DNA from 4 places in the Butyrivibrio sp. WCE2006 genome. Region 2 is predicted to be linked to each of the others. Evidence: predicted binding sites of a transcription regulator. Region 2 holds the regulator's gene; each other region holds the start of a gene.
The links. The regulator Rex, encoded in region 2, represses fermentation and respiration genes when NADH is low (regulators of the CRP and FNR family bind a similar motif). The targets are predictions, from matches to a motif close to ATTGTTAANTANTTAACAAT.
Positions count from the first base shown of each region.

Region 1 (5,354 bases), on a different contig from region 2:
TGATGAGAGAGCTGAGCTCCTTAGAAAGGAACTTAAAGATAAAGGAATTTTTCTTCTTAATCTGATGTCATCACCCGGATCAGGAAAGACAACAACTCTTAAAGCAACAATCGGAGCCCTTAAGGATAAGTATAAGATAGGGGTTATGGAAGCTGATATTGATTCTGACGTTGATGCAAAAAAGATCGCAGAAACCGGTGTAAAAGCAATCCAGCTCCACACAGGTGGAATGTGCCATCTTGATGCTGATATGACAAGACAGGGCCTGGATGCTCTTGTTGAAGGAGATGTAGAACTGGCAATATTGGAAAATGTAGGTAATCTTGTATGTCCTGCAGAATTTGATACAGGAGCTTCAAAGAATGCCATGATCCTTTCAGTTCCTGAGGGACATGATAAACCTCTTAAGTATCCTTTAATGTTTAGCATTTGTGATGTGGTTCTTATAAATAAGATTGATGTTGCTCCATACTTTGATTTCGATCTTGAAAAATGTAAAGAATACATTCATATGAGAAATCCCAAGGCTGAGATTATTCCTATTTGTGCCAAGACAGGTGAAGGAATTGATGAGTTTGCCAAGTGGCTTAGTAACCAGGTCGAGGACTGGAAGAATTAATTTAGATAACGAGGATTAAGAAAACCCAATGACAAAAGGAAAAATCCATTCAATAGAGACTTTTGGTTCAGTAGATGGACCCGGAGTTCGATTTATTATATTTTTAAAGGGCTGTAATCTGCGTTGTAAGTATTGTCATAACGCAGACACCTGGAATCCTGAATCCGATGATGTAAGAACAGTTGAAGAGCTTCTGGACAGAGCTGAGAGATACAAGAGCTACTGGGGAGAAGAGGGCGGAATTACAGTAAGTGGTGGAGAGCCGCTGCTTCAGCTGGATTTTTTAAATGAGCTTTTTGCAGAAGCTAAAAAAAGAGGAATCAATACATGTATTGATACAGCTGCTGAGCCATTTACCAGACAGGAACCTTTCTTTTCACAGTTTAATCAGTTACTTGATAATACAGATCTTTTGCTTGTGGATATAAAGCATATAGATAATGAGGAGCATATCAAGCTTACAGGTAAACCGAATGAGAACATAAAGGACTGCCTCAGATATTTATCAGAGATAGGAAAACCTGTGTGGATAAGACATGTGCTTGTACCAGGAATCACAGATAATGATGATTATCTTAAAAAGACAAGAGAATTTCTTGATACGCTATCCAATGTGAAAAGAGTAGATGTATTGCCTTATCATTCACTCGGAAAGTATAAGTGGGAGCAGCTTGGTATTCCATATCAGCTTGAGGGTGTTGAAGCACCTTCATCTGACAGGATAGAAAACGCCAAGAAAATTCTCGGAGCAAATTTAAGTTAAAAAAGTAACAACTATATACATAAATTATGTTAAAAAAATGCCAAAGTTGACAAAAGTTATCAGCTATGGCTTTTTTTATGGGATTTTAGTTGAAAAGTGAGCCAGTATATGTGACAATACGAATTGGTGTCAAAGTAAAAAAATATATCTTGTGGTTTGTTAATTTCCCTATACTATATATAGTAAAGCAGGGAAAATATAAACCAAATTTATTTATTTTTGCTGCGATAGCAGCTTTACATAGACTCTGAGGGTGGTTTGTTAACGCAATAGAGAGGAGTGAAGATTTATGAAAGAACAATGGAGAGGTTTTAAAGGTAACAAGTGGACGGATGAAGTTAATCTGAGAGAATTCATCCAGAATAACTACACTATGTACGATGGTGATGAGAGCTTCCTTGCAGACGCTACAGACGCTACAGATAAGCTCTGGGGTAAGCTTCAGGAGCTTCAGAAGAAGGAACGTGAGAACGGCGGCGTACTTGAGTGTGAGACAGAGGTTGTATCAAGCTTAACAGCTTATGGTCCCGGATACATTGATGAATCCATGAAGGATCTTGAGCAGGTAGTAGGACTTCAGACAGATAAGCCGCTTAAGAGAGCATTCATGCCTTATGGTGGTATCAAGATGGCTGAGCAGGCTGCTGATACTTATGGTTATAAGGTAAATGAAAAGTTCCACAAGATCTTTACAGAGTATCATAAGACTCATAACCAGGCAGTTTTTGATGCTTACACACCTGAGATGATGGCAGCACGTCACAGCCATATCGTTACAGGTCTTCCGGATACTTATGGACGTGGACGTATCGTAGGCGATTACAGAAGAGTTGCTCTTTACGGTATAGATTTCCTTATCGAGCAGAAGAAGGAAGATCTTGCACTTTGCGGATGCGGAGTTATGACAGATGATATTATCCGTCAGCGTGAAGAGATAGCTGAGCAGATCAGAGCACTTCGTGGAATGAAGGAAATGGCTGAAGTATACGGATTTGATATTTCTCAGCCTGCTAACAACGCCAGAGAAGCTGTTCAGTGGTTATACTTCGGATATCTTGCAGCTATTAAGACTCAGAATGGTGCTGCAATGTCAGTTGGACGTGTTTCAACATTCCTTGATATCTATATTGAAAGAGACCTTAAGGAAGGTACACTTACAGAATCAGAGGCACAGGAACTTATCGATCACCTTGTAATGAAGTGTCGTATGGTTAAGTTTGCACGTATTCCCAGCTACAACCAGCTGTTCTCAGGTGATCCTGTATGGGCAACACTTGAGGTTGGTGGACTTGGAATGGACGGTCGTCACATGGTTACTAAAAATGACTATCGTTTCCTTCATACTCTTGAGAATATGGGACCTTCACCTGAACCTAACCTTACTGTCCTTTATTCATCAAGACTTCCTAAGACATTTAAGAAGTATGCTGCTAAGATTTCAGTTACAACATCTTCTATCCAGTATGAGAATGATGATGTTATGCGTCCTGTATGGGGTGATGATTACAGCATCTGCTGCTGCGTATCAGCAACTCAGACAGGTAAAGAGATGCAGTTCTTCGGAGCAAGAGCAAACCTTGCAAAGTGTCTGCTTTACGCTATAAATGGTGGTAAGGATGAGAAATTCCTTGATAAGCAGGGCAATCATATGCAGGTAGGTCCTGAATATGCACCTATTACATCAGAATACCTTGATTTTGATGAGGTTATGCACAAATATGATAAGATGATGGATTGGCTTGCAAGCCTTTATGTAAATATCCTGAACCTTATTCAGTATATGCATGATAAATACTACTACGAAGCAGCTGAGATGGCTCTTATCGACACAGATGTTCGCCGTACATTTGCAACAGGTATTGCAGGATTCTCACATGTTGTTGACTCTCTTTGCGCTATCAAGTATGCAAAAGTAAAGACAATCCGTGATGAGTCAGGTCTTGTTGTTGATTACAAGATTGAGGGTAACTTCCCTAAATATGGTAACGATGATGAAAGAGCAGACGAGATAGCAGTATGGCTTCTTAAGACTTTCCTTAAAAAGGTTAAGAAGAATCATACATACAGAAACTCTGAGCCTACAACATCAATCCTTACAATTACATCTAACGTAGTATACGGTAAGGCAACAGGTGCTCTTCCGGATGGAAGACCTGCATTCGCACCTTTTGCACCCGGCGCAAATCCGGCATATGGCGCAGAGCAGTCAGGACTTCTTGCATCACTTAACTCTGTTGCTAAGCTTCCTTACGAGTATGCACTTGATGGAATTTCAAATACACAGACAATTAACCCTGGTGCTCTTGGACATGATGATGAAGAGCGTGCAGATAAGCTTGTTAGTGTAATGGATGGTTATTTTGATCAGGGTGCTCATCACCTTAACGTTAACGTATTTGGTGTTGAAAAGCTTAAGGATGCTATGGAACATCCTGAAAAGCCTGAATATGCTAACTTCACAATTCGTGTATCAGGATATGCTGTTAAGTTCATCGACCTTACAAGAGAGCAGCAGCTTGACGTAATTAACAGAACCTGCCACGAGAGCATGTAAGTTTCATAAGAACAATTTTATATAAATTATAGATTAAACGAGCAGCAAAGATTTGTTGCTCGTTTTTCTATAGCTTGCATACAGAAAAGCATGCAGATGAATTCAGTTTTTTTTATTCATTATTTTTACTTAATAATGGTTTTTTTTTCTAAATGTGTTAAACTAAAGGGTGTTCCAAAGTTTCTCTAAACTATGATAGTTTTCAATGAATCCGGAACAGTCTTTTTCAAAATATCCCGCATATCGGGAAATCTCCAAATGAAGGGTGGTGGTTAAATGAAGCAGGACAATCATATATGTAGCGATAAACCTGTGCCTCGAAGTACGAACTTAATTAAAAACCACACCGAAAGGAGATTTCCATGGAAGAAAATACAATCATGGACGTAATCCGTGACCTCATCGAGAGCAAGCAGTATACTAAGCTCCGCCAAGCTTTTGCGGACATGAATACTGCTGATATCGCTGCAATCATGGATGATATGGAAAACGAAGACTCACTGAAGATGTTCCGCATTCTGCCTAAGGACATGGCTGCGGATGTCTTTGCCAACCTTGAAATTGAGGATCAGCAATATATCATTCAGTCTCTTTCAGATAAAGAAGCCGGTAATATTATCGATAACCTGATGGCTGATGATGCGACGGATCTTTTGGAGGAGATGCCAGCCAGTATCGTAAAGAAAATCCTTGCTAATGCAAGACCTGATACAAGAGCAGACATCAATCATCTTTTGAGATACCCTGAGGACTCTGCAGGTTCAATAATGACTGTAGAGTATGTTGATCTTAAAGAGTATATGACAGTTTCTCAGGCAATTGCCAGAATACGGAAGATAGGTCTGGATTCAGAAACAGTTAATATTTGTTATGTAGTTACTAACCAGAGAATACTGGTAGGAACAGTGGCGCTCAGATATCTTCTCATAAAGGATGGAGAAGAAAAAATCGGTGACATCATGAACACCAAGGTCATTAGTATAAATACTATGACTGACCAGGAAGAAGCTGCCAACATGTTCAAGAAGTATGACTTTACAGCCATGCCTGTGGTGGATAACGAGAATAGAATGATCGGTATTATCACCATTGATGATGTTGTCGACATCATCGAAGAAGAGGCAACTGAGGATATCGAGAAGATGGCAGCTATTATCCCTTCAGATAAGCCTTATTCCCGTATAGGAATCTTCGATATTTATAAAAACAGAATGCCATGGCTATTATTTTTGATGATAAGTGCAACCTTTACAGGGGCTATTATTACAAAGTTTTCAGATGCACTTTCTGCATATGTGGTACTTACAGCTTATATCCCAATGCTGATGGATACCGGTGGTAATGCGGGATCTCAGGCAAGTGTATCTATTATTCGTAGTTTGTCTCTTGGAGAGATTGAATTTGCAGATATATTTAAG
Region 1 covers NZ_JNKH01000008.1:23,735-29,088, forward strand. Annotated here, with positions in the region: gene hypB (hydrogenase nickel incorporation protein HypB) at 1-619, shown strand, start outside; gene pflA (pyruvate formate-lyase-activating protein) at 648-1,382, shown strand; gene pflB (formate C-acetyltransferase) at 1,672-3,936, shown strand; gene mgtE (magnesium transporter) at 4,299-5,354, shown strand, end outside.
Region 1: pflB (formate C-acetyltransferase) is a predicted target of Rex. The motif match lies at 1,408-1,427, and genes of this name have one in related genera.

Region 2 (5,354 bases):
GTGTTTCTGGGAAGCGAATTATACATGTTCTCTACATTTTGAGAAATCGCATCCAAATCTACCTTTGCATATACTCTTGAAAATTCATCCAGCATTACTGATTTGCCTCTTTTTTAAATATTTCTTGTCCGGAAAAAATATCTCTAAGACTTCCGGAAATGTCTCTTGCAGTCATCCCCTGCCTTCCGTTTCTGATAGCAGCCATGTCTCCTGCAATTCCATGCAAATACGCCCCTGCAACAGCCCCCTCCAGAGTTCCTGAAAAACCGGAAATAACCAGCGCACCAAGAAGCCCTGCAAGTACATCTCCACTTCCTGCAGTAGCCATTCCATCATTCCCGCTAAGATTAATAAAAAATCTTTCTCCATCGGTAATGACACTTCGTGCATCCTTACATATAATACTCGCATGAAATTCTTTTGCAAGTCTTACGCTTTCTTCTATAACGCAGGGCCTGCAATCATGTATGTTTTTACCAACAAGTCTTGAAAACTCAGCAAGGTGCGGAGTAAGTATTTTGTCCGCACTGTATTCTGATAAAAGTTTTCTGATTCCGCTATCCTCAGAAATAATATTCAGGGCATCAGCATCTAAAACCAATGGCAGCTTTGCATTTTCAAGAATGAACCTTAATATTTCTTTTCCGGCTTTTCCTTTACCGATACCTGGTCCGCAGACAATTGCACCAGCCCAGTCTATGGCCTTTATTAGAGTATCCTTTACTCTTTCAATATCAAGTTCATTCTCACTCTCAAAATCCTTTTCGGAATAAATATCAGTCATAGCTTCAGGAAGAAGCGTCTGTACGGCTGATAAATTAGTTTCTTCCGTAAACACACGTACCATTCCGGCACCGCTGCGCAAACAGCTCTCTGCAGCCATTATGCAGGCTCCGCTAATCCTCTTACTTCCGGCTGCTACCAGAACTTTTCCAAAGGAGCCTTTGTTCCCTGCAGGATTCCTCTTAGGAAGAATAAGCTTTGCTATCTGCGAGATATCGGGAATATCAACATATTTAAATCGTGGGAAGTCATTAAGAAAGCCATCCTCCGTGATTCCGACGTTGACGATATGGATTTCCCCGGCATGAGCTGCACCGGGATAAAAAGCCATACCCAGTTTCAGAAAACTGAATGTCACAGTCTCATCAGCCTGGATTGCTTCTCCCTGGACATGCCCTGTATCAGAATTTATTCCGGTGGGAATATCCGCCGATATCACGTGAGGGGCTTTTTCATCAAAATCCTCCCTGGCATAATTAATCTCACATACAGCAGATCTGTAATCTCCTTCTAAATCCCTTGAACATCCGATTCCGAGCATGGCGTCAACTATAACAGCACTATTCTTGATCTCAGAATTAATCCCTGCTATATCAAAATCGGAGACATCCACACCATAGGTCAGGGCTATTTTTAGTTGCTGTTCGCAGGCTTTTGTCCTTTTGGAACTTTTCTCATTGAGCTTATGATTTACCAGAATGATCTTTACCGGAATGTTATCCTGCTGCAAAATCCTGGCAGCAGCAATGCCGTCCCCACCGTTATTCCCACTGCCTGCAAAAATCAACACTCTTCCGCCTTGTGGGAGTGCGCGTTTTACATATTTGCATATAGAAAGTGCCGCCCTCTCCATCAGAACATCCTGCGGAATACCAAAGTGTTCAATCGTAGCATTGTCACATCTTTTCATTTCGGCGGCACTTACAACATATTTTGAATTTCGATCAATTATCGGTAAATTTATCATCGTCATATATTATCCCATCACGTTCCTTCATTCCCGGCTTAAGCATAGGATGCCGTCTCTCAGGATCATATTTCAGATCAAAGAGGTCTATAACCTCCGGTCCGAAGATATTGTGCATGTACGAATAAACACTGAAATTCTCGATTTCCTTTTCCTGCATTCTAATAACATTCTTTTTAAGTTGAACCCTGACTTGAGAGATCCAATCATCGATGGCAGTAATCTCGATTGTGTTGTCATGGATCCTCTTATAAAAAAGATCCATGGTCTCTACCATAAGGTCATAGTTTTTCTGATAGATTTCCCTGGGAAGCCCAAGCATCTCATCCTCGCACTCCTCAATTTTTTCATTACATTCATTGATAAGACGCTTATGGTCATCAATCTCAGCCTCAATCTTTTTTAGCTGTTTGGGATTTTTATCGGCATCATCCCTCAAAACGACAATTTCACCTAAAAGTTTTTTCTTAAGGCGCTTTACATCCTTAATTTTTTCTCTGGTCTTTTCCTGTTTAGCCACAAGCTTAATAAGCTCAGCTTCAATACCCTTTATCTTAGCGGTTTTCGGGCTTAATGCAAAAAGCTGTTGCCATTTTTCATCCTCGAAAAGAATAGGAACATCCTTCCCAACGAGGGCATCAGAATAGTTTTTGTCGTCTTTTGACATAGCATGTCCTCACGTTTTAACAACACTTACCGTTTGTGGGAATTCTCATATCTGTCTATACTATAGGACAACTTCATAAGTGAATCCGACAAATGAACATTTTCCACCTGAACATAAGGCGGAAGCTCTAAGTCAACATGAGCAAAATTCCATATAGCTTTTATTCCGCACTTAACAAGCTTGTCAGCCATCGGCACAGCCTGATCCTTAGGAATAGTCAGCACTGCAATCTCAATCTTGTTCGTTCTTACAAAGTCCTCAATCTCCTCAACAGGGCGGATCTCGATGTCACGTATCTTCTTCCCATGAAGCTCGGGATTAAGATCAAACGCACCTTTAAAAATAAATCCTCTGTTGAAAAAATTGTTGTAGCCTGAAAGTGCCTGACCTAAATGTCCGGCACCAATGATAATCAACGTATGTTCTCTTCCAAGTCCTAAAATCTTACCAATCTCCACATAGAGATATTCCACATTATATCCATAACCCTGCTGGCCAAAGCCCCCAAAGTTATTAAAATCCTGTCTGATCTGCGAAGCTGTCACCTTCATGATATCGCTTAATTCCTGGGATGAAATACGTGTAATTCCCTGATCCTTAAGTTCTCCAAGATATCTGAAATACCTTGGGAGTCTGCTTATAACAGCCTGAGAAATTTCTTTTCTCGCCATGATTCCTCCATATTCTGTTCTCCGAATTGTTTGTAATTTCATAATGATTGCATGGAAAATCAGATTAATTCTTGCATGATAAGTATCTTAACCATTGCATCATATATATATATAGCTCTGAAAATTCGGATATTATAATTATACTATCTGTTAAAATTTAGTCAATGTAAGAAATTGCATACGCAATAAGATTTAATTTTTATTTTAGATGATTGAAAATAACTTTCATCTCAGATGTATACTGGTAAAACTAACTTTCATAAAACGCCACATTTCGCTTTTCTTTAATAAGGATTTTATAGATTCTTTCGAATTAAACGCTATAATGAACCTAGCTTCTTATGGCGTTTTTTAAAGTTCCTTGTGTAAAGCAAATTAACAGAGGTAATAGGAATGGGAATGTCAATTGGCGGATTAGGCGGATACAATGTATACCAGGCACAGCCTATGAATATGGCCATCTCAAATAAGGCACCTGTTTCAGATGTCTACGACAAACATAAGGCTGTGGGCGATATCGCCACCGTGCCTCCTGTGGTCTATCCAAATGCCCAGGAAGTAAAGGTTGGTGAAATTGCAAGCTCCGACGGAAAAGAAGAAGCAATGAAGGTTAATAAACAATTTAACCAGATAGCTTCAAAATTTGGCAACACTACTGTTGGCTATGGACGTGACATGGCAGGTTATGCCTATGCTCAAGCCGGTAGCTCATTTGATGCTTTTGCTTGAAAATTACTAATTTAATAATTTAGCTTATATAAGTAATACATCAGAAGAGTAATACCCCGTGCACACTGCACGGGGTATTTTCAATTATTTTTATTCGCTGAGCTTGGCCCACTCATCATAAAGCGTATTGAGCCTTTCCTCATGGGCTGAAAGCTCATCAGAAAGCTTACGGACTTTTGCAAGGTCTGTTGCTACAGCCGTATCCAAAAGCTCTTCATTTATCTTTTCGTTTCTCTCTTCAAGCTTTGCTATTTCTTCTTCGCATTTTTTTAAGGCAGCTTCAAGCTTACGTTTCTTTGCAGCTTCTTCCTTTTGTGCCTTCCAGTCAGCCGCTCCCTTGCTGTTATCTGCCTGGCTCTGGGAGGCGGAACTTCCGGCGAGTTTTCCAAAGGATGTGCCTGCTGCAGCTGCCGAGGAATCCATTCCAATGCCTTTCTTTGCCACAACAGTATCACGGTTTTCTGAAAGAACTCTCTCTGTCTGCTCATCACAGTGAGCCAAATAATAATCGTAATTACCTATATAATTGATCATTTTGCCGTGAGTAAGATCAAGAATTCTGGTGGCAGTTTTATTTATAAAATAACGGTCATGACTTACATAAAGTACAGTTCCCTCATAACCGCTGATGGCATCCTCAAGTATCTCTTTACTTGTGATATCAAGGTGGTTTGTAGGCTCATCCAGGATAAGGAAATTGGCATCGGAAAGCATAAGCTTTGCAAGTGAAACTCTTCCCTTCTCACCACCTGAGAGATCACCGATTCTCTTAAATACATCATCACCTGTAAACAGAAATGCTGCCAGAGTATTTCTGATCTCAGTATTATTCATGTTTGGATATGCGTCTGACAACTCTTCAAACAGAGTCTTCTCATCATGCAATACCTGATGTTCCTGATCGTAATAACCTATGTGAACCTTAACACCAAGGATGATCTCACCGGCATCAAGAGATTCCATGCCGTTTATTATTTTAAGCATGGTGGTCTTACCAGTTCCGTTATCTCCTATTATGGCAACCTTCTCACCACGTTTGATATCGAAGCTGATATTCTCAAAAAGCTTCTCATTACCAAACGCTTTGGCTATGGAATCAACATGCATAACATCATTGCCGCTGACACATGAAGGTGTCAGAGTAATTCTCATATCGTCCCTGATTTCAGAAGGCTTTTCAAGGCGCTCTATCTTATCGAGCATTTTCTCGCGGCTCTCCGCTCTCTTAATGCTCTTTTCCCTGTTAAACTGTTTGAGCTTATCAATAACCTCTTCCTGATGCTTGATCTCAGCCTGCTGGTTCAAATAAGCCTTCAGCTTCGCAGCCCTTATCTGTTCACGCTTTTTGGCATAATCAGTATAATTCCCAAGATAAACCTCTGCGCTGGTTTGATCTATCTCAATCACTTTCTGAGCAATCCTGTCAAGGAAATATCTGTCATGGGAAACTATAAGAACGGCTCCCTTATAATTCATTAAATAGCCTTCAAGCCATTTTATTGAATTCATGTCAAGATGGTTTGTGGGCTCATCAAGA
Region 2 covers NZ_JNKH01000012.1:58,104-63,457, reverse strand. Annotated here, with positions in the region: gene alr (alanine racemase) at 1-95, opposite strand, end outside; gene T501_RS09850 (NAD(P)H-hydrate dehydratase) at 95-1,756, opposite strand; gene T501_RS09845 (coiled-coil domain-containing protein) at 1,728-2,417, opposite strand; gene T501_RS09840 (redox-sensing transcriptional repressor Rex) at 2,444-3,088, opposite strand; gene T501_RS09835 (hypothetical protein) at 3,482-3,817, shown strand; gene T501_RS09830 (ABC-F family ATP-binding cassette domain-containing protein) at 3,908-5,354, opposite strand, start outside.

Region 3 (5,354 bases), on a different contig from region 2:
GGAAGAACTTACTGCAGAGCAGCAGGAGGAAGAGAGATTCAGATCTCTCGTAATTGCCCAGGTTAACGATTATGTCAATGTTCGTGATAACCCGAGCGAGGAAGAGGGCGAGATCATCGGTAAGCTTTATGATGATTCCGTAGGAACTTTCATCGAGGAGACTGATGGATGGTATAAGATCAAGTCAGGATCTGTTGAAGGATATGTAAAAGGTGAGTACTGTGTAACAGGTGAGGATGCAGTTGAACTTGCCAAGGAGGTAGGCAAGCGTATCGCTACAGTTACTACCACAACACTTAAGGTTAGAAGTGGCCCAAGCACAGATGATGAAGTGCTTGGACTTGTACCGATTGAGGATGAACTTGTCGTAACCGAAGAGCTTGAAGGCTGGGTTAAGGTCAGCATTGAAGAAGGTGACGGTTATGTATCCAGAGATTATGTAGAACTTTCTACAGAGTTCGTAGAAGCTGAGTCTAAGGCAGAAGAGGAAGCCCGTCTTAAGAAGGAAGAAGAGGCTCGTCTTGCAGCTCTTGCTCAGGCAAAGAAGGGAACCAAGAAGTCTTCAGACAGTAGTTCTTCCAAGAGCTACAATTCAGCAGCAAGCTATACTACACAGGCAAGTTCTATCGGATCTGCAGTTGCATCATATGCACAGCAGTTCGTTGGTAATCCTTATGTATATGGCGGATCAAGCCTTACAAACGGAACAGACTGTTCAGGCTTTGTAATGAGCGTATATGCTAACTTTGGTGTTAGCCTCCCTCATTCAAGTGGTGCTGACAGAAGCGTTGGTGCAGCAGTAGATGGACTTGCAAATGCTCAGCCCGGTGACATCGTATGTTATTCCGGTCACGTAGGAATCTACATCGGTGGTGGACAGATTGTACATGCATCCTCAGCTAAGACAGGTATCAAGATTTCTGATGCTGGTTACAGACAGGTGCTTTCAGTTAGAAGAATATTCTAATTCATTACAAATAAGTTAATAAAATAATAAAATTAAAGCCAGATGAGTTGATCATCTGGCTTTTTAATACTTAAAATAAAGCGATTAAATTTTAAAAGAGTTATAAATCTAAATGATTGATTTACTCGGGCTCGATAAGACCGTATGTGTTGCCTTTTCTCTTGTAAACAACATTAGGCTGATCGGTCTCTGCATTGATGAATACAAAGAAGTTATGTCCAAGAAGTTCCATCTGAATAGCAGCATCCTCGACATACATGGGCTTAAGATCGAATTTCTTAACCCTTTCGATTTTGATCTCTTCATCATCATAATCTTCATTGTCGATATATTCTTTTTTGAAGTTGCTGATTTCAGTCTGGTGCTTGTTGACCAGTTTACTCTTGTATTTTTTGAGTTGACGTTCAATGATCTCTTCCACAAGATCAATAGAAACGTACATGTCGCTGCTGACCTGTTCAGATCTGATTATTCTGCCTTTAACAGGTATTGTCACCTCAATCTTGTGACGGTCCTTGTCAGCGGTTAATGTTACGTTGACATTAGTTTCAGGGGTGAAGTACTTTTCGAGTTTTCCGATCTTTTCCTCCACAGCCGATCTAAGTCCGGGTGTTACATCGATGTTCTTGCCAATAATTGTGAATTTCATGCAATCATCCCCTTTGCAGTTAATATTTTTCGATTCCTGAATTCCTTTATGAAAACCGGAAATCATACTGGACCGGTCCTTGCAGAGCAAGGCGCATGGCCTGCAGAACACAGGATTCCTCAGCACTCTTTTATATTGAGTTCAGGAGATCCTGGCTTATTCGGAGAGCACTCTGAAATGAAAGTCATTAATTGAGTTTTGCTCCAAATATTCAGTTAAATTATATCATTTATCTATAACATTAAGCAATTTAATAAAAGCCAGTTTAGAAATCTTTTATTTTTTCTTAATTTTGTGAAAGTCATACAAAAAATATGTTTGTATTTTGAATGTGGAATAATGGTTGTTATTGTGGATAAATGTGGATAATGTGGATAATTTCGTGTATAACTCATAAAATGGGCATTTCGATTTTTGGAATTGTGGATAACTTTTTAAGATTTTATAAAATAAAAATAAAATTTGCGTATTGACTTTTGCTTTTATGTGCAAAACTTACATCTTTAAAAAAAATTTATAAAAAAAGGGTATATTGCTATGCTTTTTCTTGCATAGAAATTTATACGCATGCTATAATATACTCGTTGTGACAAAAAAATAACAAACAACAAAAAATATAATAAAATCGGACAAAAGTCCCGAAACGGAGGTATCATCTATGGCACAGAAGGTAGTATTAGCAGGTGCTTGCAGAACTGCGATCGGTAAGATGGGCGGTGCTCTTTCAAACACACCGGCAGCAGATCTTGGTTCAATTGTTATTAAGGAAGCTCTTAACAGAGCAGGAGTTAAACCGGAGCAGGTTGACGAGGTTCTTATGGGCTGTGTTATCCAGGCAGGCCTTGGACAGAATGTTGCCCGTCAGGCTTCTATCAAAGCAGGCCTTCCTGTAGAAGTACCGGCTGTTACCATCAACGTTGTATGTGGATCAGGTCTTAACTGTGTAAACATGGCAGCTGAGAAGATTTTATCAGGTAATGCTGATATCGTTGTAGCAGGTGGTATGGAGAACATGTCAATGGCTCCTTTCGCACTTGATAAGGCTCGTTTCGGTTATCGTATGAATAATGGCGTATTAAAGGATTGTATGGTAAACGATGCACTTTGGGATGCATTCAATGACTACCACATGATTCAGACAGCTGACAATGTTGCAGCACAGTGGAATCTTACTCGTGAAGAGCTTGATGAGTTCGCGCTTAATTCTCAGCAGAAGACAGAGGCAGCTCAGAAGGCTGGCAAGTTTAAGGATGAGATTGTTCCTGTAGAAGTTAAGGTTAAGAAGGATACAGTTGTATTCGACACAGATGAAGGCCCTCGTCCGGGTTCTACTATTGAAGGTCTTGCTAAGCTTCGTCCTATTAACAAGGATGGTGTTACAACAGCAGGTAACGCTTCAGGTATCAATGATGGTGCAGCAGCTATCGTTGTTATGAGCGAAGAAAAGGCTAAGGAACTTGGCATTAAGCCTATGGCTACATGGGTAGCAGGTGCTCTTGGCGGTGTTGATCCTTCAATCATGGGTGTTGGCCCTGTTGCAGCTACAAAGAAGGTTCTTGATCGTACAGGTCTTACTATCGATGATATCGATATCTACGAGGCTAACGAAGCATTCGCAGCTCAGTCAGTAGCAGTTGGAAAGGATCTTAACTTTGATCTTTCAAAACTTAATGTAAACGGTGGTGCTATCGCACTTGGTCACCCTGTTGGAGCATCAGGATGCCGTATTCTTGTTACTCTTCTTCATGAGATGCAGAGATCTGACAAGAAGCGTGGTCTTGCAACTCTTTGCATTGGTGGCGGTATGGGATGCGCTACAATCGTTGAGAGAGACTAAAACAAAATAAAAGGGAAACGGATTATTCCGTTTCCTTATTTATCTGTTCTACTTGATAAAAATAACCCGGTATGAAATAGAAGGTATTTAGGTCTGATTAAGTTTGGACTGATATACCTTAATTATTGAAATAAATAAGGAGGCAAAGAAAATGGGATTTGTAAATGTTGAAGTTAAGGACAAAATTGCTGTTCTTACAATCAACCGTCCTGAAGCACTCAATGCACTCAACAGCCAGGTACTTGATGACCTTAACGCTGCTCTTGACAGCATTGATGTGAACACAGTAAGAGCTCTTGTTCTTACAGGTGCAGGAGAAAAGTCATTTGTTGCAGGTGCTGACATCGGAGAGATGAGCACACTTACAAAAGCAGAAGGCGAGGCTTTTGGTAAGAAGGGAAATGATGTATTCAGAAAGCTTGAGACATTCCCTATTCCTACAATTGCTGCAGTAAACGGATTCGCTCTTGGCGGCGGCTGCGAGATCTCTATGAGCTGTGATATCCGTATCTGTTCAGATAATGCTATGTTTGGTCAGCCTGAGGTTGGTCTTGGAATTACTCCCGGATTCGGCGGCACACAGAGACTTGCTCGTCTTATTGGTGCAGGCATGGCTAAGCAGCTTATATATACAGCACGTAATATCAAGGCTGATGAGGCTTACAGAATTGGTCTTGTAAACGCAGTTTACACACAGGAAGAACTTCTTCCTGCAGCTGAGAAGATGGCTAATACTATCGCTGCAAATGCACCTATCGCTGTACGTGCATGCAAGAAGGCTATAAATGAAGGTCTTCAGCTTGATATTGACAAGGCAATCGAACTTGAAGAGAAGATTTTTGGTGATTGCTTCGAGACAGAAGACCAGCGTGAAGGTATGGCTAACTTCCTTCGTAAAAAGGATGACCCGAAGAAGGTTAAGGTTGTAGACTTCCAGAATAAATAAGATTTACGCTTTAGACAGCATCTAACTAAAAAATTGCATTAGTCCCTGATCCTCACGGAATGGGTGTATAAGCCCATATTTCCGGAGGATGAGGATTAAGAATAGGAGGAATTTAAATGAAGGTAGCAGTTATTGGCGCAGGCACAATGGGTGCAGGCATCGCTCAGACATTTGCACAGGCAGACACAGTAGATAAGGTATATCTTTGTGACATTAAGACAGAGTTCGCTGAGGGCGGCTTTGCTAAGATTAAGAAGAGCATTGACAAGCAGGTTTCCAAGGGCAAGATCGATCAGGCTAAGGCTGATGCAATCATCGGCAAGATCCAGACAGGTCTTAATGACATCTGCACAGATGCTGATCTCGTTGTAGAGGCAGCTCTTGAAGTTATGGATATCAAGAAGAACCTCTTCAAAGAACTTGAAGAGAACATCGTTAAGAATCCTGATTGCATTTTTGCATCAAACACATCATCTCTTTCAATCACAGAGATCGGTGCAGGACTTCCGAAGCCCGTTATAGGTATGCACTTCTTCAATCCCGCTCCTGTTATGAAGCTGGTTGAGGTTATCCAGGGTGCAAACACACCTGAAGAAGACGTTGAGAAGATCAAGAAAATCTCTGAGGATCTTGGTAAGACTCCCGTTCAGGTTAATGAGGCAGCTGGTTTCGTAGTAAACCGTATCCTTGTTCCTATGATCAACGAAGGTATCTTCGTATACTCTGAAGGCGTTGCAGATATCCAGGGTGTTGATACAGCTATGAAGCTTGGCTGCAATCATCCTATGGGACCCCTTGAACTTGGTGATTACATTGGTCTTGATATCGTACTTGCTATCATGGATGTTCTTTACAAAGAGACAGGTGATTCCAAGTATCGTGCTTGCCCTCTTCTTCGTAAGATGGTTCGTGGTAAGAAGCTTGGTGTTAAGACAGGTATCGGCTTCTATGACTA
Region 3 covers NZ_JNKH01000031.1:17,834-23,187, forward strand. Annotated here, with positions in the region: gene T501_RS14770 (C40 family peptidase) at 1-967, shown strand, start outside; gene hpf (ribosome hibernation-promoting factor, HPF/YfiA family) at 1,089-1,616, opposite strand; gene T501_RS14780 (acetyl-CoA C-acetyltransferase) at 2,275-3,453, shown strand; gene T501_RS14785 (enoyl-CoA hydratase-related protein) at 3,605-4,399, shown strand; gene T501_RS14790 (3-hydroxyacyl-CoA dehydrogenase family protein) at 4,516-5,354, shown strand, end outside.
Region 3: T501_RS14780 (acetyl-CoA C-acetyltransferase) is a predicted target of Rex. The motif match lies at 2,202-2,221, and genes of this name have one in related genera.

Region 4 (5,354 bases), on a different contig from region 2:
GCATTTCTTAAGTCGTGACGCATTGATTCAAGACTGGATGTTATATCGTTGAATTCCTTAATAAAACTATCCGGTTTCATATGGGTTACAAAGTCACCACTGGAGATATTTGTAACATCCGCAGATATTTTTCTGACACTTTTAAGCATATTAATAATTGTATAAATTGTAAGGAGCATAAGAATAACAGCAATCACGCCAAAAATAATGGATGAAATAAGGATCTTTTTATTAATATCAGAAGTGTTGCTGGCTTCTTTCTGGACAGCCCATACTTCCACGAGGTCAGTCATTTTGCTCAGGTAATCTCTGGAACTGTTAAAATGGACAGCCCATTGTTCAATGTCGCCCTGACCACTTGCTGCATCATAGTCTGATTTCCACGCATTAAAGTCCTGATAGAAAAGATCATGATACTCAGAGAACGTCTTACCGGAATCATCCTTCAATATGGACCATAGATAAGTGTTACTCCTGGCTATGGCTGCTGCGGAATCAACTCTTTCTTGTACCTGGGAGGTATTGTCTTTGATGTCACTTATATATGAAGCTATTTGATCTTCACTTACATAGGTAGAGAAAGCAATAACATTAGTGCCTGCCAGCATCGCCTGATAAAAATCTCTGTCTGCATTTATCAGTGTTGTACTGATGGTGTAGAGATTGTCATAATACATATCCTTGTCTGTTTCAGCAACACTGTGCATTTGAAGCCCATAATAAATAACGGAAGCAACAAGAGCTATGATCAGTGGAAGGGTGACAATTAATAATACAGCAACAACGCTTAAATTCACTTTTTTGTCTTTCATTGTACATTACCTCCTTTAGTGTAATTATATAGCGCGAATTTAGATGGTACTTGATAATTCACTAAATTTCATATTAATTTAATTTTTATATAAAATATCATATGATGATTTTATTTCTTTGGCCTGATTTTTTTATCTGCTTTTTATATGGAAGAGGATTTTGTTTTTTGAATATTTTATGTTTTTGACTAAAGATTACTTGAAAAAATCTAAGAAGTTAGATAAAATGTATTTGCTGTCAAATTTTTGACAATCACTTTGTAAAGAATTAGTAACAGCAAATATAATATTTTTAATCATTTTAGGAGGACTTAAAATGGCAGTAAAGGTAGCAATTAATGGTTTTGGCCGTATCGGTCGTCTTGCATTCAGACAGATGTTTGAGCACGAAGGAACAGAGATCGTAGCAATCAACGATCTTACAGATCCTAAGATGCTTGCACACCTTCTTAAGTATGACTCTTCACAGGGTAAGTACAAGTATGCAGATTCAGTTTCTTACGGTGATGATTCAATCACAGTTAACGGTAAGAAGATCACAATCTACAAGGAAGCAGATGCTAAGAATCTTCCTTGGGGTGAGATCGGCGTAGACGTTGTACTTGAGTGCACAGGTTTCTATACATCAAAGGCTAAGGCACAGGCTCATATCGATGCCGGCGCTAAGAAGGTTGTTATTTCTGCACCTGCTGGAAATGATCTTCCTACAATCGTATATAACGTTAACCACGAGACACTTACAGCTGATGATAACATCATCTCTGCAGCTTCTTGCACAACAAACTGCCTTGCACCTATGGCTAAGGCTCTTAACGATTTCGCACCTATCCAGTCTGGTATCATGGCAACAATCCATGCTTACACAGGTGATCAGATGATTCTTGACGGACCTCAGAGAAAGGGTGACCTTAGAAGAGCTCGTGCAGGCGCTGTTAACATCGTTCCTAACAGCACAGGTGCTGCAAAGGCTATCGGCCTTGTTATTCCTGAACTCAATGGCAAGCTCATCGGCGCTGCTCAGAGAGTACCGGTTCCGACAGGTTCTACAACACTTCTTTTCGCTGTAGTTAAGAGCAGCACAGAAGTTACTAAGGAAGCTATCAACGAGGCTATGAAGAAGGCTTCTGATCCTGAGACATTTGGTTACAACGAAGACGAAATCGTATCTTCTGATATCGTTGGTATGACATTTGGTTCACTCTTCGATGCAACTCAGACAATGGTTAACAAGATTGGTGACGACCTCTATGAAGTTCAGGTTGTTTCATGGTATGACAACGAGAACTCTTACACATCTCAGATGGTTCGTACAATCAAGTACTTCGAGAAGTTCGTTAAATAATTATTCTGCGGGTTTTTCGAGAGCACATAGTGCTCAGATGGTTGATTGAACGCATAATGCGTAAGATGAACTTTCTTAATAATAACCAGAGTATGTATATTTAAGAGGGTCCGGTCCGTTTGGACCTGACCCTCATTTTTTTAGTAAATTCGCAAGCGAAATTCTTATTTTATTTAAGGAGGAATAATATAATGGCACTTAATAAGAAATCTGTAGATGATTTCAATGCAAAGGGCAGAAGAGTACTTGTTCGTTGCGATTTCAACGTACCTCTTAAGAACGGTGAGATCACAGACGAGACTCGTATCAATGCTGCACTTCCTACAATCAAAAAGCTTATTGCTGATGGCGGCAAGGTAATTCTTTGCTCACATCTTGGTAAAGTTAAGAATGGCCCCAATGAGGGTGAATCTCTTGCTCCTGTAGCAAAGAGCCTTTCTGAGAAGCTTGGTAAGGATGTTAAGTTTGTAGCTGACTACAATGTAACAGGTGCTGATGCAACTGCTGCTGTAGAGGCTATGGGTGAGGGTGATGTAGTTCTCCTTCAGAATACACGTTTCCGTGGCAAAGAAGAGACAAAGCCTTCAGATGCAGGCGAAGCTTTCGCTAAGGAACTCGCAGATCTTTGCGATGATTATGTATGTGATGCTTTTGGTTCAGCTCACAGAGCACATGCTTCTGTAGCAGTTGTTACAAAGTATGTTCGTGAGAAGGGTGGCAACTGTGCAGTTGGTTACCTTATGCAGAAGGAAATCGACTTCCTTGGAAACGCAGTTGAGAATCCGGTACGTCCATTCGTAGCTATTCTTGGTGGCGCTAAGGTTGCTGATAAGCTTAATGTTATCAATAACCTTCTTGAGAAGTGCGATACACTTATCATCGGTGGTGGTATGGCTTACACATTCCTTAAGGCTAAGGGATATGAAGTTGGTCTTTCACTGGTAGATAATGAAAAGATTGATTATTGTAAGGAAATGATGGAGAAGGCTGAGAAGAATGGCAAGAAGCTTCTTCTTCCTATCGATACAGTTGTATCTGCAGGTTTCCCGGATCCTATCGACAATCCTGACATCGAGACAGCAATCGTTGAGTCAAGCTCAATTCCTGCTGATAAAGAAGGTCTTGATATCGGTGTTAAGACACGTGAGCTCTTCGCAGACGCTGTAAAGAGTGCTAAGACCGTTGTTTGGAACGGACCTATGGGTGTATTTGAGAACCCTGTACTTGCAGAAGGTACAAAGGCTGTTGCTAAGGCTCTTGCTGAGACAGATGCTACAACAATCATCGGTGGTGGTGATAGTGCTGCTGCAGTTAACCAGCTTGGTTTTGCTGACAAGATGAGCCACATCTCTACAGGTGGCGGTGCTTCTCTTGAATTCCTTGAAGGTAAGGAACTTCCCGGAGTTGTTGCAGCAGATGATAAGTAATTACCTGGCGAGGTATTTCGCGCCTGGTGTACTATTTAGTTCTCTCTAGCGCTAGCGAGAGCAGAACTTAAACAATATATTTAGGAGGCATATAATGTCAAGAAGACGTATTATTGCCGGCAACTGGAAGATGAACATGACACCTTCTGAAGCTGTAAAGCTTGTTGCTGAGCTTAAGGATTTAGTTAAAAATGATGATGTGGATGTAGTTTATTGCGTACCTGCAATCGACATCGTTCCTGTAGTAGAGGCTGTTAAGGGCTCAAATGTTAACGTTGGTGCTGAGAACTTCTACATTGAAGATAAGGGAGCATTTACAGGTGAGATTTCTGCACCTATGCTCGTTGATGCAGGTGTTAAGTATGTTATCATGGGACATTCTGAGAGAAGAGATATCTTCGGTGAGAATGACATCCTTATCAATGCAAAGGTTAAAAAGGCATTTGCTGCAGGTCTTACACCTATCCTTTGCTGTGGCGAGTCTCTTGCACTTCGTAAGGCTGGTACTTACAAGGAGTGGATTGAGAGACAGATCACATGGGATCTGTCAGGCGTAACAGCTGACCAGGTTAAGAAGCTTGTTATCGCTTACGAGCCTATCTGGGCTATCGGAACAGGCGAGACAGCAACAGCTGATCAGGCTGAAGAAGTTTGTGCTTTCATCCGTGAGCTTATTGCTAAGCTTTATGATCAGGCTACAGCTGATGAAGTACGTATTCAGTATGGCGGATCAATGAATGCAGGCAATGCAGCTGAGCTTCTTTCAAAGCCCAACATTGATGGTGGACTTATCGGTGGAGCATCACTTAAGCCTGATTTTGGTAAGATCGTTAATGCTTAATTGAGAATCTAAGCATATTTTGAAGAGCCAGTGTCTGGATAAACGGACATTGGCTTTTCTGATTTAAGCAGAGCACTTAGCGAGATTTTTGGCTTCGTGTGAGCTTGATGTTATTAAGAGGAGTATGAAAATGTCTAGAAAAAGAATTGTTGCAGGCAACTGGAAGATGAATATGACGCCTGCAGAAACAGTTGGTTTTATAAGTAAGTTAAAGCCTCTTGTTGAAGATGCGGAAGCAGATGTTGTTGTTTGCGTCCCGGCAATAGATATCGTGACTGCAATCACCGCTACCAGAGGCACAAATATCATGATCGGCGCCCAGAATATGCATTTTGAAGAAAGCGGTGCCTACACCGGAGAAATCTCTCCTGCAATGCTTGAAAGTGCAGGGGTTAAGTTTGTAATACTTGGTCATTCTGAGAGGCGTGAATATAATCATGAGACAGATGCAGAGATTAATAAGAAAGCTATTAAGGCATTTGAGCATGGTATAACACCAATTCTTTGCTGCGGAGAGACACTTAAGCAAAGAGAACTTGATCTTACAGAAGACTTTATCAGAATGCAGATAAAATCAGCACTTGCAGGTGTATCTAAAATAGATGTACAAAATATGATCATTGCATATGAGCCAATCTGGGCAATCGGAACAGGAGAGACTGCTTCATCTGAGCAGGCTGAGGAAGTATGTAAGACAATTCGTAAGTGCATAGAGGAAATGTATGATGAGAATACTTCTGATGCAGTACGTATTTTGTATGGCGGATCCGTTAATGCCTCCAATGCAGCAGAGCTTTTTTCACAGCCCGATATAGATGGCGGACTTGTGGGAGGCGCATCACTTAAACCTGATTTCGGTAAAATCGTTAATGCTTAGATTTCTGTTTTTCATCAGGAAAACGGGAATCGTATTGGATCAGGTTCTTGCAAAG
Region 4 covers NZ_JNKH01000003.1:238,769-244,122, forward strand. Annotated here, with positions in the region: gene T501_RS04105 (methyl-accepting chemotaxis protein) at 1-812, opposite strand, end outside; gene gap (type I glyceraldehyde-3-phosphate dehydrogenase) at 1,129-2,154, shown strand; gene T501_RS04115 (phosphoglycerate kinase) at 2,346-3,581, shown strand; gene tpiA (triose-phosphate isomerase) at 3,676-4,422, shown strand; gene tpiA (triose-phosphate isomerase) at 4,553-5,299, shown strand.
Region 4: gap (type I glyceraldehyde-3-phosphate dehydrogenase) is a predicted target of Rex. The motif match lies at 1,047-1,066, and genes of this name have one in related genera.